DNA from 2 places in the Pseudoalteromonas carrageenovora IAM 12662 genome. Region 2 is predicted to be linked to the other one. Evidence: predicted binding sites of a transcription regulator. Region 2 holds the regulator's gene; the other holds the start of a gene.
What was found. The regulator sigma-54, encoded in region 2, starts transcription at its own class of promoters, with help from an activator protein. The targets are predictions, from matches to a motif close to GTTGGCACGNNNNTNGNNT.

Region 1 (6,117 bases), on a different contig from region 2:
TTGTCCTTTAGTTTTGATTGAAGTCATAACTAATAACGAAGCAGAATTGAAGTTGGATGCAAAAAAGTTAAATTTATTTTATTTTTTGTTAAAAATAGTTAAAACAGAAAGTTGGCTGCTTATAAAAAAGCAGCCAATAAGAGGTTAAAAAAGTTAAAGCAGTACTAACTCAGTCGTGTATAACACCTCGGTTGGTAAACCATTAGGCGAGCCACCGATAGGCTCCAAACTTACTGCTAGTAACGCGATGTCGAAAGCTTTAAAGCGTTTATCTTTCAACAAGAGTTTATCACCTTGTTTAGGTAGCAAGCCTAAAGATATTGGCGTGTCTTGGCCTTTTAAAATCATCCACAGCTCATAATCTTTGTTTGTTTGTGCAACTAATTGGCTGCTGGCTTTTATAGCAAGCCCTTGTGCATTTACATCGATAAACCATAGCGATTGTTTATCTTGGTTCTGTACTAAGGCAATTTGCTCAGTTTGCTTAACACTGGTCGTAGGCTGAATAACCAAAAAGGCTAAAATAATACATGCTGCTGTTGCTACAAAAGACCACGTACGCCAAATTGAAGGCTTAGTATGTACTACCGTTTTGCTAGACTGAGGTTTATTTTCAATCCGCTGCATTATTTGCACCCATACTTCGTCGTTAGGTATCTTTGGTGTAATGGCACTGGCTAAATTATTTAAATTTTGCTCCCACATGCTGGTGGCTTCACGTGCTTTATTAGAGGTAAGCAGTAAACGTTGAAAACGTTTACGTGCTAATCCTCTTAATGTACCTAGTACATACTGCCCTGCAAGTGAGTCAAGTAACTCTGGTTTGTCATAGTTCATAATGTTAAACACCTTTGTAGCTGTAACAGCCCACGCCTGATCCAACTTTTAACTGTGCCTAGCGGTGTTTCTATATGATCCACTAATTCACTATGGCTCAGCCCTTTGTAATAGGCTAAATGAATAGCCTGCTTTTGTTGCGGCTCAAGTTGCTCTATACAATTAACGAGTTTTGTTTCTTCATCGTAATTTATATCAATACTTTGCGTATCATATTCATTGTCGCTTAACGATTGCTCTTTGCGAACTTTGTGATAGCGCAGCGAATCGAGGCTGCGATACCTTACAATGCTTATCATCCAACTTATAACCGTCCCCTTTGAGGCATTATATTCTGATGCGTTGTGCCAAATTTTAATAAAAGCATCTTGTAATGCCTCTTCTGCATGAGCTCTATTGGTTAACATATTTAAACTAATCGCAAACAGTTTGCCGCTAGTTAGCTGGTATAAACTCGAAAAAGCATTTTTGTCTCCTTGTGCTGTTGCGCACAAAAGAGGGAGTAATTCGTCATTGTCCATAGGGTTCCTGTTTTTCTTATTATCAGTGAGTAAACGATTAAAGGTGGGAATTGGATGCAAAAATTATTATTGCTTTACAGATTAGCTCCTTTATACGTGAGTACAAGGATTAAACGATCATAGTTAAATTATTAACATTTGAGAATAATTTATCTATAACTGTGTAAAAAATGCATAAGCTCGTTGTTCAGGAGAACTGTATTTTATTTATATTCTTATTAATCAGCTTGTTACGATTTAAAAGATGTATATTTCAAAGGGTTTTGATGGCGCGATATTTGCAGGTAGACAAGTAATAACGTTTATAAAAACGAATAATATTATAAAAAGGAGAAGTTATGTGGGCTGCAATTAGTTATTCACTATTAGCGCTACTACTTATTTTTGTCGGATGGGAAGTGAGCTCTGTTTATTTTGCTATTGTTTTTTATTGGACCGCGCTTTCACTTTTGCTTGTAAGCGCTGCTTATATTTTTAATGCCGCTAAAATTTTCAGAAAAAGAGAAAATGGAGTCATCCCATTTTATATACGCTGGGCATTTGTACCATTTTTATTTGGAGTACAAATTTATAATGCCTGGTCGCGTAAGCACGATAAAGTACCGCCTATTCAGCAAATTAACGATAACTTATTTTTAGCCTGTCGCTTATTCCCCTCAGATATAGACACGTTAAAAGACAACGGTATTACAGCTATTTTGGATGTAACGTGTGAGTTTGATGGACTTGAATGGAGTTCAACGCAAGAGAACATTAATTACTTAAACATTCCGGTGCTCGATCATAGTATTCCTACTCATTCACAGTTAAATCAGGCCATTAACTGGATACATAACCATATCAAAGAAGACCGTCGGGTAGTTGTGCATTGTGCACTGGGTCGTGGAAGGTCTGTATTTGTTATGGCTGCTTATTTACTTAGCCAAAACAAAAATGCTGATGTGCATGAAGTACTTGCGCAAATTAAAGAAACGCGTGAAACCGCTAACTTAAATAAACATCAACTACGTCATTTAGCCAAACGTCATAAAAAAGGTGAATTGGTAATTAAAAATAAAGCAGTGTTAATTGCTAATCCTGTATCGGGTACGCGCTTGTGGCAGGAAAAAGAGCATTTAATAGTTGCTCGTTTGTCAGCCTATTACGATTTAAAAATACTTACTACTTCAAAAGACGTAAACGGCGTTGAGCTTGCTAAACAAGCAATAAAACATAACCCAGATATTGTGATTGCCTGTGGTGGTGATGGTACCGTTACAGAAGTTGCCAGTGTACTAATAAATACAAAATTTAAACTTGGGATAATACCACTAGGTACCGCTAACGCCTTAGCTCATGTATTAATGGGAATAAGCTCTAAATTAATTCCTGTTGAACAGGCCTGCGATTTAATTATTGATGGTCAAACAAGTTTAATTGATACCGCATACTGTAACAATGAATTAGTACTTTTACTCGCAGGCATTGGTTTTGAGCAGTCAATGATAGAAAAAGCGGATAGAGAGTCTAAAAATAAATCTGGGCAATTAGCGTATTTAAGTGGTTTTTTTGAGGCTTTTGGCGAAGAAAAGTCTCAGCTATTGAATGTTAAGATTGATGATAATGAGCCTCAAGAAATATGTACCAACAGCTTTATAGTAGCTAATGCAGCGCCTTTTACAACGTTATTAGCTCAAGGTGGCGGGCAACCAGATCACAGTGATGGCTTACTTGACGTAAATTGGTTAACGCCAAACAAAGAGGATTCAACAACGGTCCTTAGTATTGCAGAATTAATGTTCAGCAGCTTGACGCAAACTCAGCTTGCTATTAACTCACATCATACTAACGCAAAAAAAGTAGAAATTACTGGGGAAGGAGATCTCAAGTATGTACTTGATGGTGAAGTTAAAACCGCTAAAAAGCTGGTTATAACTATTGAACCTGCTTCATTAAATGTAATTTGCAAAGAGCAATAGGATAGCGCTTGCTACAATCAAAAAAGGAGCTAAATCAGCTCCTTTTTTATATTATTTTTTAATTGATGGCCAAACAAACCCTGTTGTATCAGGCGCTTTAGAAGAGGTCTCTTTTGGTGCGCTTTTTGGTTTGCGAATAGGCTTATTATTTATAGTGTGTATGTAAAGGGCTTCAACTTTATCTCGCGCCCATGGCGTTTTACGCAAAAATTTTAAGCTCGACTTTATACTGGGCGAATCAGTAAAACATTTAATTTTTACTTGCTCGCCTAGCGTTCTCCAGCCAAGTCGTTGCTCTAACTCAACAATAATTTGTTCTAACGTTACCCCGTGTAAAGGGTTTTTAGGTTGATTATTCATAGTAATACTACTTATTTAAACTGCGTGCATTGTAGCTTAAATCAGCTTTTAGCGCTAATTCACTGTAATGGTTTTAGGCTTTTTAGGATAAATAGCATTACCTTGCTTATCAATTTTAAGCCAAATGAGCTGACTGTTATTATGCTCAGGTTTTTTAAGAGCACACAATAAAGTAAAAGAATGAATTTGAATTAGTGCGCCTTCGCTATATCTCTTATTATCGTACCAACAACTTCGGCCTTGGTTTGAAAGCTCATTTGCATCAATTATGGCGTGTGTTTTAATTGTACTTGCATGGCTATTAGTTACAATATTTAAGCAAGCAAGGCTGATGATAAGCGCTATTTTATTATACATTTTTGGCCTCAATAGAATGATAGTTTAAAAATAGTACACGGTACGAAAAAACATGCTAGGGTAAGTAATAGCTTTATACAACACTGACTTAAACACAGAACAATAAAAAGGTGCACACACATGCAATTTAACCAAACTATGATTGACGAATTTACACTATTAGCTAAATTTCCTCGCGACAGTAAAATGCAGGGGATAAAACTACACTCAGACGCAGAGGCTAACTTACTTAGTGCTGCGCAGCGTTTATTCGATAAAGGTATTATAGATAGCCCTGATGGCGGTTACTTAACTGATCTGGGCTTAGATTTGATTGAACATGTCACTGTTATTCACAGCGCACTGCAAAATTAAATAGCATCAGGCTGGTTTTGTGGTGCTGCGTCATCAAATGCCGCTAACTTGTTACAGCGTTCATAAATGGCTGCTATTTTAGGATATGCAGCCATATCTACTTTAAAACGTAAAGCATTAAATACCTGAGGCACTAAACAAATATCAGCAAGAGTAGGCTGATCACCTACACAGTAATCACTACTATCGCTGAGCATTAATTCAATTTTTTCAAAGCCGATTTCAATCCAGTGTCTATACCATTTGTTTTTAGCCTCATCATCAACGTTTAATTCGTTCGATAAGTACTTTAAAACACGTAGATTATTTACTGGATGAATATCGCAGGCAATGGCATAACTAATATTTCGTATTTTCGCTTTTTGCCACGCTGAGCCTGCAATGATTGGCGACTGCGGGTAGGTTTCATCAAGCCACTCAATTATTGCAAGAGACTGTGCTAAATAGCCCTCTTCGGTTTCAAGAGCCGGGAGTAAGCCTTGAGGGTTAACGGCTAAATAGCCCTCATCTAATTGCTGCGACTTTAATAGGTTAACTATTGCAAGGTCATAATCTATTGCCTTTAAGTTAAGCGCTATACGTACTCTATAAGCCGCTGATGACCGAAAATAGCTATATAGTTTCATAATGAGTCCTCTGCACCGTTAAATTGTTTTTTAATAGTACGCCAACAGTCTGTGTAGTTTGTTTGGCGCTCGTGTCCTTCAAGTGCATATTTAGTTGGTGAAATGATGTAGCGCGATTCGAACATGAAGGCGAGCGTATTTTCATATTTTTGTGGAATAAGCTCTGCGTTTGACGCTTTTTCGAATACATCAGCTTCTGGACCGTGTGGCGACATACAATTATGTAAACTAGCGCCTCCTGGTACAAATCCGTGCTCTTTTGCATCATATACGCCTTCAATCAAGCCCATAAACTCACTCATAATATTACGATGATAGTAAGGTGGGCGAAAGGTATTCTCAGCAACCATCCAGCGTGGTGGAAATATCACAAAATCAACATTTGCCATTCCCTCTGTCGCTGATGGTGATGTAAGTACAGTAAATATAGAAGGATCTGGGTGGTCAAAGCTCACTGTATTTATAACATTAAAGCGAGATAAGTCGTATTTATAAGGCGCACTATTACCTGTCCATGCAACCACATCAAAAGGGGAGTGCTTTATTTCACAGCTAAATAAATTACCATTAAATTTAGAAACTAACTCAAAGTCGCCTTCCTTATCTTCAAATGCAGCAACAGGATATTGAAAATCTCTGTCGTTGGCATAACCATTTGCGCCAACCGGTCCGCGCTCAGCAAGCTCTAACGCATGGCCGTAGTTTTCACAAATATAACCACGCGCAGTATCGTTTAGTAAATCAACTGAAAACTTTATCCCGCGTGGGATTACTGCAATTTCACCAGGCTTAACAGTCAGCTTTCCGCACTCAGTGTGTAATAGCAATTCGCCTTGCTGAGGTACAAACAGCATTTCACCATCGGCATTATAAAAATAGCGACCCTGCATTGAGTTGTTAGCTACATAAACATGAATACCAATACCCGATTGACCATTAGCGCTGCCATTTGCAGCCATTGTTATTAAGCCATCAATAAAATCTGTGGGCTTTGTTGGAATATCAATAGGATTCCACCGTAGCATAGTGGGTGGTGTAACGGCCTCAGTAATAGGGGCTGTTCTTATAAGGCCGTTATCAATTGCATGGTAATCACCTTGTAAT
Region 2 (6,117 bases):
CTCATGCTTGAAAATGGTAAGGCACTTACCACACAAGGCACTAGTTCATGAATGCGGCGCGCATAATACTTAGCATTTTATTCATTAGCTGTATGGTTTGGCTTTGGTACCCTTATTTTACCCAAACAAATACAGCTCCTCAGGCAGAACCTGAAGTGATTGCTAAGCCTGATTACATCGCCATAGAACTTAAGCAAACAGCTTATGATGAACAGGGTAAAATTAGCCACAAAGTAACAGCGGCTAAAATGGAGCTATACCAGCAGCTAGGTTTTACATTTTTTGAAAAGCCTATATTTACTTTATATAACGAAAAGCAAACGTGGCAAATAAACGCTGACGAAGCAACATTATACGAAGACAAACAGTTGATATTAGAAGGTAATGTAGTTGCCAAAAACTTAACCGATAACGCCATGATAGACAAAATCAACGCTGATAATATTCAGGTTGATATAGAACTATTAACAATGCGCTCGGAGCAACCTGTTGTCATCACTGGACCCAATTTAAAAATCACCGGTAAAGGCCTTGAAGCCGACTTAAAAACTGAAGTGATTAAACTAATTAACCATACGCGAACCATATACTATGACCAATAAAATTTCTAAAATACTTATAATTCCAACTCTTCTACTTGCTTTTAATGGCTATGCAGCAGAACAAGAAGCTTCTCCTGCTGCCAATCAAATTTCAATTAGCGCTGACAAACAAGAAGGCCAGTTAAAAGCTAATGTAGGGATTTTTGAAAAAAACGTAGAGATTATTCACGGTAATCGTCGTATTACAGCTGACCGATTAGAAGTACACAAACGCGAAGATTTAGGTGATAACAAGCAATTACTAATAGCAACAGGTAGCCCAGCTTATTTTGAAGAAAAACAAGCTGACGGCACAGTAATGAGCGCCAGTGCAAACGAAGTACGCTACGATGTTGCTAAGCGATTTTTAACGCTAGTTGGCGATGCTGAGGTCGCTCAAGCGGGGCAAAAAATCAATGCAAAAAGTATTACATACGACATGCAACAGCAATTAATTAGCGCCGAAAAAGATGAAAACTCTACCGATCGCGTTCACACTATTTTAGTGCCTGTTGAGCCTAAAAAAGTAAAAAAAAGTGACAAAGGCCAGCCATGAGTACATTAAAAGCAGAGCTATTAGCAAAAAGCTATAAAGGCCGTGAAGTAGTAAAAAATGTTGGTCTAGAAGTCAAAGCTGGCAGTATTGTTGGATTGCTTGGGCCTAACGGCGCAGGTAAAACCACTACATTTTATATGATAGTGGGCCTTGTACCGAGTGATAAAGGCAAAATTTCTATTGATGAGAACGATATTACTCTTTTACCTATGCATAGTCGTGCTAGATTAGGCATAGGCTACTTACCACAAGAGTCATCAATTTTTAGAAAACTTACCGTTTATCAAAATTTAATGGCTATTTTAGAAACGCGGAAAGAGCTTAACAAAAAAGCAAGAGAAGATACGCTTAACAACTTGTTAGATGAATTTAGTATTCAACATATTCGAGACAGCCAAGGTATGGCTTTATCGGGTGGTGAGCGACGCCGCGTAGAAATTGCACGCGCACTAGCTGCTAATCCTAAATTTATATTGCTCGACGAACCCTTTGCAGGTGTAGACCCTATATCGGTGTTAGATATAAAGAAAATAATAGAACATCTTAAAAATCGTGGGATTGGTGTATTAATTACCGATCATAACGTAAGAGAAACCCTTGATGTTTGTGAAAAAGCCTACATTGTTTCTCATGGAGAGTTAATCGCTTCTGGTACACCAGAGCACGTATTAAATGATAAAACGGTACGCGATGTTTATTTAGGCGAGCAATTTAGGCTGTAACATTTACGCCATGTCTTTAAGCATCTGCTAGTATTAATTATAACAACATAAAAGGATTGTTAGAGATACATGAGGCAATCATTACAGCTGCGCATGGGCCAGCAACTTACAATGACTCCACAACTGCAACAAGCAATTCGTTTGTTGCAACTCAGTACATTGGATCTCCAGCAAGAAATACAAGAAGCGCTTGATAGCAATCCGCTTCTAGAAGTAGATGAACAAGATTACACGGAAGAATCAGCTGGCAAAAACGAGCAAAAAGCAGATAACGATGAATTAACCGTAAGTGCTAATGCCGACGAAAAACCAAGCGAGTACGAGCAAGACAGTGGTGAAGCACTTACTAAAGACACAGTAAGTGACGAAATGGCTATGGATGTAAGCTGGGATGAGTACATGAGCGCAGCTCCTGCTTCATCATCAGGCCCTATGCCAGAAGATGAGTCTATTTACCAAGGTGCTTCAACCGAAACTCTTCACGAATACCTAATGTGGCAATTACAGCTCACGCCGTTTAGCCCTACTGATGAAGCAATTGCAATAGCGATTGTTGAAGCAGTCGATGACTCAGGTATATTAACGCTAAGCTGTGAAGATATTTTAGAAAGCTTTAATCAAGAGAACGACGACGAGGGCGAAGTTGAACTTGATGAAATAGAAGCCGTTTTAAAACGTATTCAGTTGTTTGATCCGGTGGGTATAGCAGCTCGTAGCTTACAAGAGTGTTTGTGTATTCAGCTAAATCAGTTTGATAAAGATACGCCTTTTATCAATGAAACAAAGATGATTTTAACCGATCATATTGATCTATTAGCGGCTCGCGACTATCGTACATTAATGAAGAAAACTAAGCTCAAAGAAGACGAGCTTAAAGAAGTAATGACGTTAATTCACACTCTAAACCCTAAGCCAGCAGATACTATTGTAAGGGAAGAATCAGAGTATGTGATCCCCGATGTATCAGTTAAAAAAATAAAAGGCCGTTGGGTAGTTGAGCTAAACCCAGATAGCATGCCTAAGATACGTGTTAATAGCCAATATGCAGCTATGTCACGAACAGTTAAATCTAGTGGTGATAGTCAATTTATTCGCTCTCATTTACAAGAAGCTAAATGGTTTATAAAGAGCCTAGAGAGTAGAAACGACACACTACTAAAAGTAACTAATTGTATTGTTAAGCAACAACAGGGCTTTTTTGAACACGGTCCAGAAGCCATGAAACCTATGGTTTTAAACGATGTTGCTGAAATGGTAGAGATGCACGAGTCGACTATTTCGCGTGTAACTACTCAAAAGTATATGCACACGCCACGTGGTATATTTGAGCTTAAATACTTTTTCTCAAGCCACGTAAGCACCGAAAATGGTGGTGAGTGTTCATCTACAGCAATACGCGCTTTGATTAAAAAACTGATTGCCGCAGAAAACTCAGCAAAACCATTGAGTGATAGTAAAATTGCGGATATATTGGCTGAGCAAGGAATTAAAGTAGCTAGACGCACAATCGCAAAATACCGCGAATCTCTGGCTATTCCACCGTCTAATCAACGAAAGAGTTTGATATAAGACGCAAAACAAAGAGGAAAACGCTTATGCAACTAAACTTAACTGGTCGTCATGTAGATGTTACTGATTCATTAAGAGACTACGTAAATAATAAATTTGCAAAGCTAGAAAGGCATTCTGATCATATAAACAATGTTCATGTCATTCTCGATGTAGAAAAACTTAACCAAAAAGCTGAAGCTACAATCCATGTAAGTGGTGCAGAGTTATTTGCATCTACCGAACATCAAGACATGTATGCTGCCATAGACTCGTTGATTGACAAGCTCGATCGTCAAGTTATTAAACACAAAGAGAAGCTTGCTCGACACTAATATGATGAAATTAAGCTCACTTATATGCCAGGACTGCAGCAAAGCTGCGGTCCTTTTTAATAGCAAAAAAAGAATTTTAGAGTTTATTAGCGAACTCGCTCATGAAAAGCTTCCTTATCTTTCTCAGCAAGATATTTTGTGTGCTCTAATGAATAGAGAGAAGCTTGGTAGCACAGGCATAGGCCGTGGTATTGCAATTCCTCATGGAAGAATGAGTGGCGCAGAAGAGCCATTAGCAATAGTGCTTGTAAGCGAGACAGCCATAAATTTTGATGCGATTGATAACCGCCCTGTTGATATATTTGTTGCACTCATCGTACCAGATGGTGATAACCAACAGCACCTAAAGACTCTCGCAACCATAGCTGATAAACTAAATGACAAAGAATTTTGTAAACAGTTACGCTGTGCAAAATCCGATGCTGAGCTTTACCAAGTTATTGTTAATCAATCGTAGTTTAAAAGGGTGATAAATGGAGTTAATTATCATAAGTGGCCGCTCTGGTTCTGGGAAGTCGGTTGCTTTACGCGTTGTAGAAGATTTAGGTTATTATTGCGTAGATAACATTCCAGTAAACCTACTGCCTTCTTTAGTGCGAAGCGTATCGGATACCTACGATAAAATTGCTGTAAGCATAGATGTGCGTAACATCCCTAAAGAGCAAGATGAGTTTAACGATATTCTTGAATACCTCCCGGGCTTTGCAAATCCCACTTTATTTTATTTAGATAGTGACGATCAAACTCTGATCAAACGCTTTTCTGAAACACGCCGATTACACCCGCTTTCTATTGACTCGTTACCACTTGATTTAGCGATAAAAAAAGAAAAACAACTGCTAGATGTATTAGTAACCCGCGCAGATTTTATGCTCGATACAACCGACTTAAGTGTTCATCAGTTAGCTGAGTCTATTCGTGAAAAAATTCTCGGTAAAAAAGATAAGCAACTTATTGTAACCTTTGAATCGTTTGGCTTTAAACACGGTATTCCTAAAGAAGCTGACTACGTATTTGATGCTCGATTTTTGCCAAATCCGCATTGGGAGCCAGAGCTTAAGCCTTTAAATGGTTTAGACCAACCTGTTAAAGATTACTTAGCGAGTCACAGCATAGTACAAAAATTCACTTGGCAAATTCAAACATTTGTACAAACATGGCTACCACACCTAGAGCGTAATAATCGTAGTTACTTAACGATTGCCATTGGCTGTACGGGCGGGCAACACCGTTCGGTGTATTTAGCACAAACAATTGGTGAGAGCTTTGCGATGACACACCCTAACGTAAAAATTAGACACCGCGAACAAGAAAAATAATACAGCCGAATAATCACCAGTTCAGCTTACATAGAGTAACTTATGCATTGTGAAGACGCTTTTTTAATAAAAAACAAACTTGGCTTACACGCCAGAGCTGCCACTGTACTTGCGCAATTAGCCGTGCAGTTTGATGCCACCATTACACTATTTCAAGATGATAAAGAAGCAGCTGGCGATAGCGTACTTGCATTAATGCTACTAGAAAGCAGCCAAGGTAAAGAAGTTAAAGTAGTGTGTGAAGGCCCCGATTCTGAGCAAGCCTTACATGCTGTTGGACAACTAATAGCACAACGATTTAATGAACAAGAATAATTAGGCTTAACTTTTAGTAATAAAAAATTTTACCCGGTTAAGCTTATAAATAAGGTTAGTGCGTCTGTACACTCACCGCCTCCCCTAAAGTAATATAAAAATTTATAAAGGACGCCAATGCCTGAAGCTTTTGAACAAGATTATCCACTACAACAATTAAAACAGGTGACCAAGTCACTCAATAGTGGTCAATTTGTTCAAGTTAGGCGCATGCTTGCAAAAACAGCTCCTTGTGACACCGCACTTTTACTAGAATCATCACCTCACAAAATCCGTCGCTTACTTTGGCAATTAGTTGACCCTGACGTACAGGGTGACGTTCTTGAAGAACTCTCTGAAGATGTACGTTTAGGCATTATTGCTCAAATGGAGCCTGAACACATTGCCGCCGCTACTGAAGACATGGGGCATGATGATTTAGGTGAAGTTCTACGAAGCCTACCTGACACCGTCTATAAAGACGTTGTTAGCGCAATGGATATTCAAGACAGAGAGCGGGCAACTCAAGCCCTATCATATCAAGAGCGCTCTGCTGGCGCGTTAATGAACACCGATACGGTAACCATTCGCCCTGATGTTACTCTTGATGTAGTGCTTCGTTATATTAGACTTAGAGGCGAGCTACCTGAAGGCACTGATGACTTATATGTAGTTGATAAGCATAACTGTTTTTTAGGTGCATTATCACTCAGCACCTTACTCACTAACCCACCAGAAAAAATCGTTCTTGATTTAATGGAC

Region 1: a site for sigma-54 is predicted at 1,624-1,642, ahead of ALFOR1_RS18700 (diacylglycerol kinase family protein). Genes of this name have one in related genera too.

The regions. Positions count from the first base shown of each region.
Region 1 covers NZ_LT965929.1:534,432-540,548, forward strand. The annotation lists gene ALFOR1_RS18690 (anti-sigma factor) at 154-837, opposite strand; gene ALFOR1_RS18695 (sigma-70 family RNA polymerase sigma factor) at 834-1,358, opposite strand; gene ALFOR1_RS18700 (diacylglycerol kinase family protein) at 1,697-3,316, shown strand; gene ALFOR1_RS18705 (VF530 family protein) at 3,368-3,676, opposite strand; gene ALFOR1_RS18710 (DUF1496 domain-containing protein) at 3,731-4,033, opposite strand; gene ALFOR1_RS18715 (TIGR02647 family protein) at 4,154-4,387, shown strand; gene maiA (maleylacetoacetate isomerase) at 4,384-5,013, opposite strand; gene hmgA (homogentisate 1,2-dioxygenase) at 5,010-6,117, opposite strand, start outside.
Region 2 covers NZ_LT965928.1:590,377-596,493, reverse strand. The annotation lists gene kdsC (3-deoxy-manno-octulosonate-8-phosphatase KdsC) at 1-51, shown strand, start outside; gene lptC (LPS export ABC transporter periplasmic protein LptC) at 48-602, shown strand; gene lptA (lipopolysaccharide transport periplasmic protein LptA) at 592-1,137, shown strand; gene lptB (LPS export ABC transporter ATP-binding protein) at 1,134-1,859, shown strand; gene ALFOR1_RS02765 (RNA polymerase factor sigma-54) at 1,929-3,428, shown strand; gene hpf (ribosome hibernation promoting factor) at 3,455-3,742, shown strand; gene ALFOR1_RS02755 (PTS sugar transporter subunit IIA) at 3,747-4,199, shown strand; gene rapZ (RNase adapter RapZ) at 4,216-5,061, shown strand; gene ALFOR1_RS02745 (HPr family phosphocarrier protein) at 5,104-5,376, shown strand; gene mgtE (magnesium transporter) at 5,494-6,117, shown strand, end outside.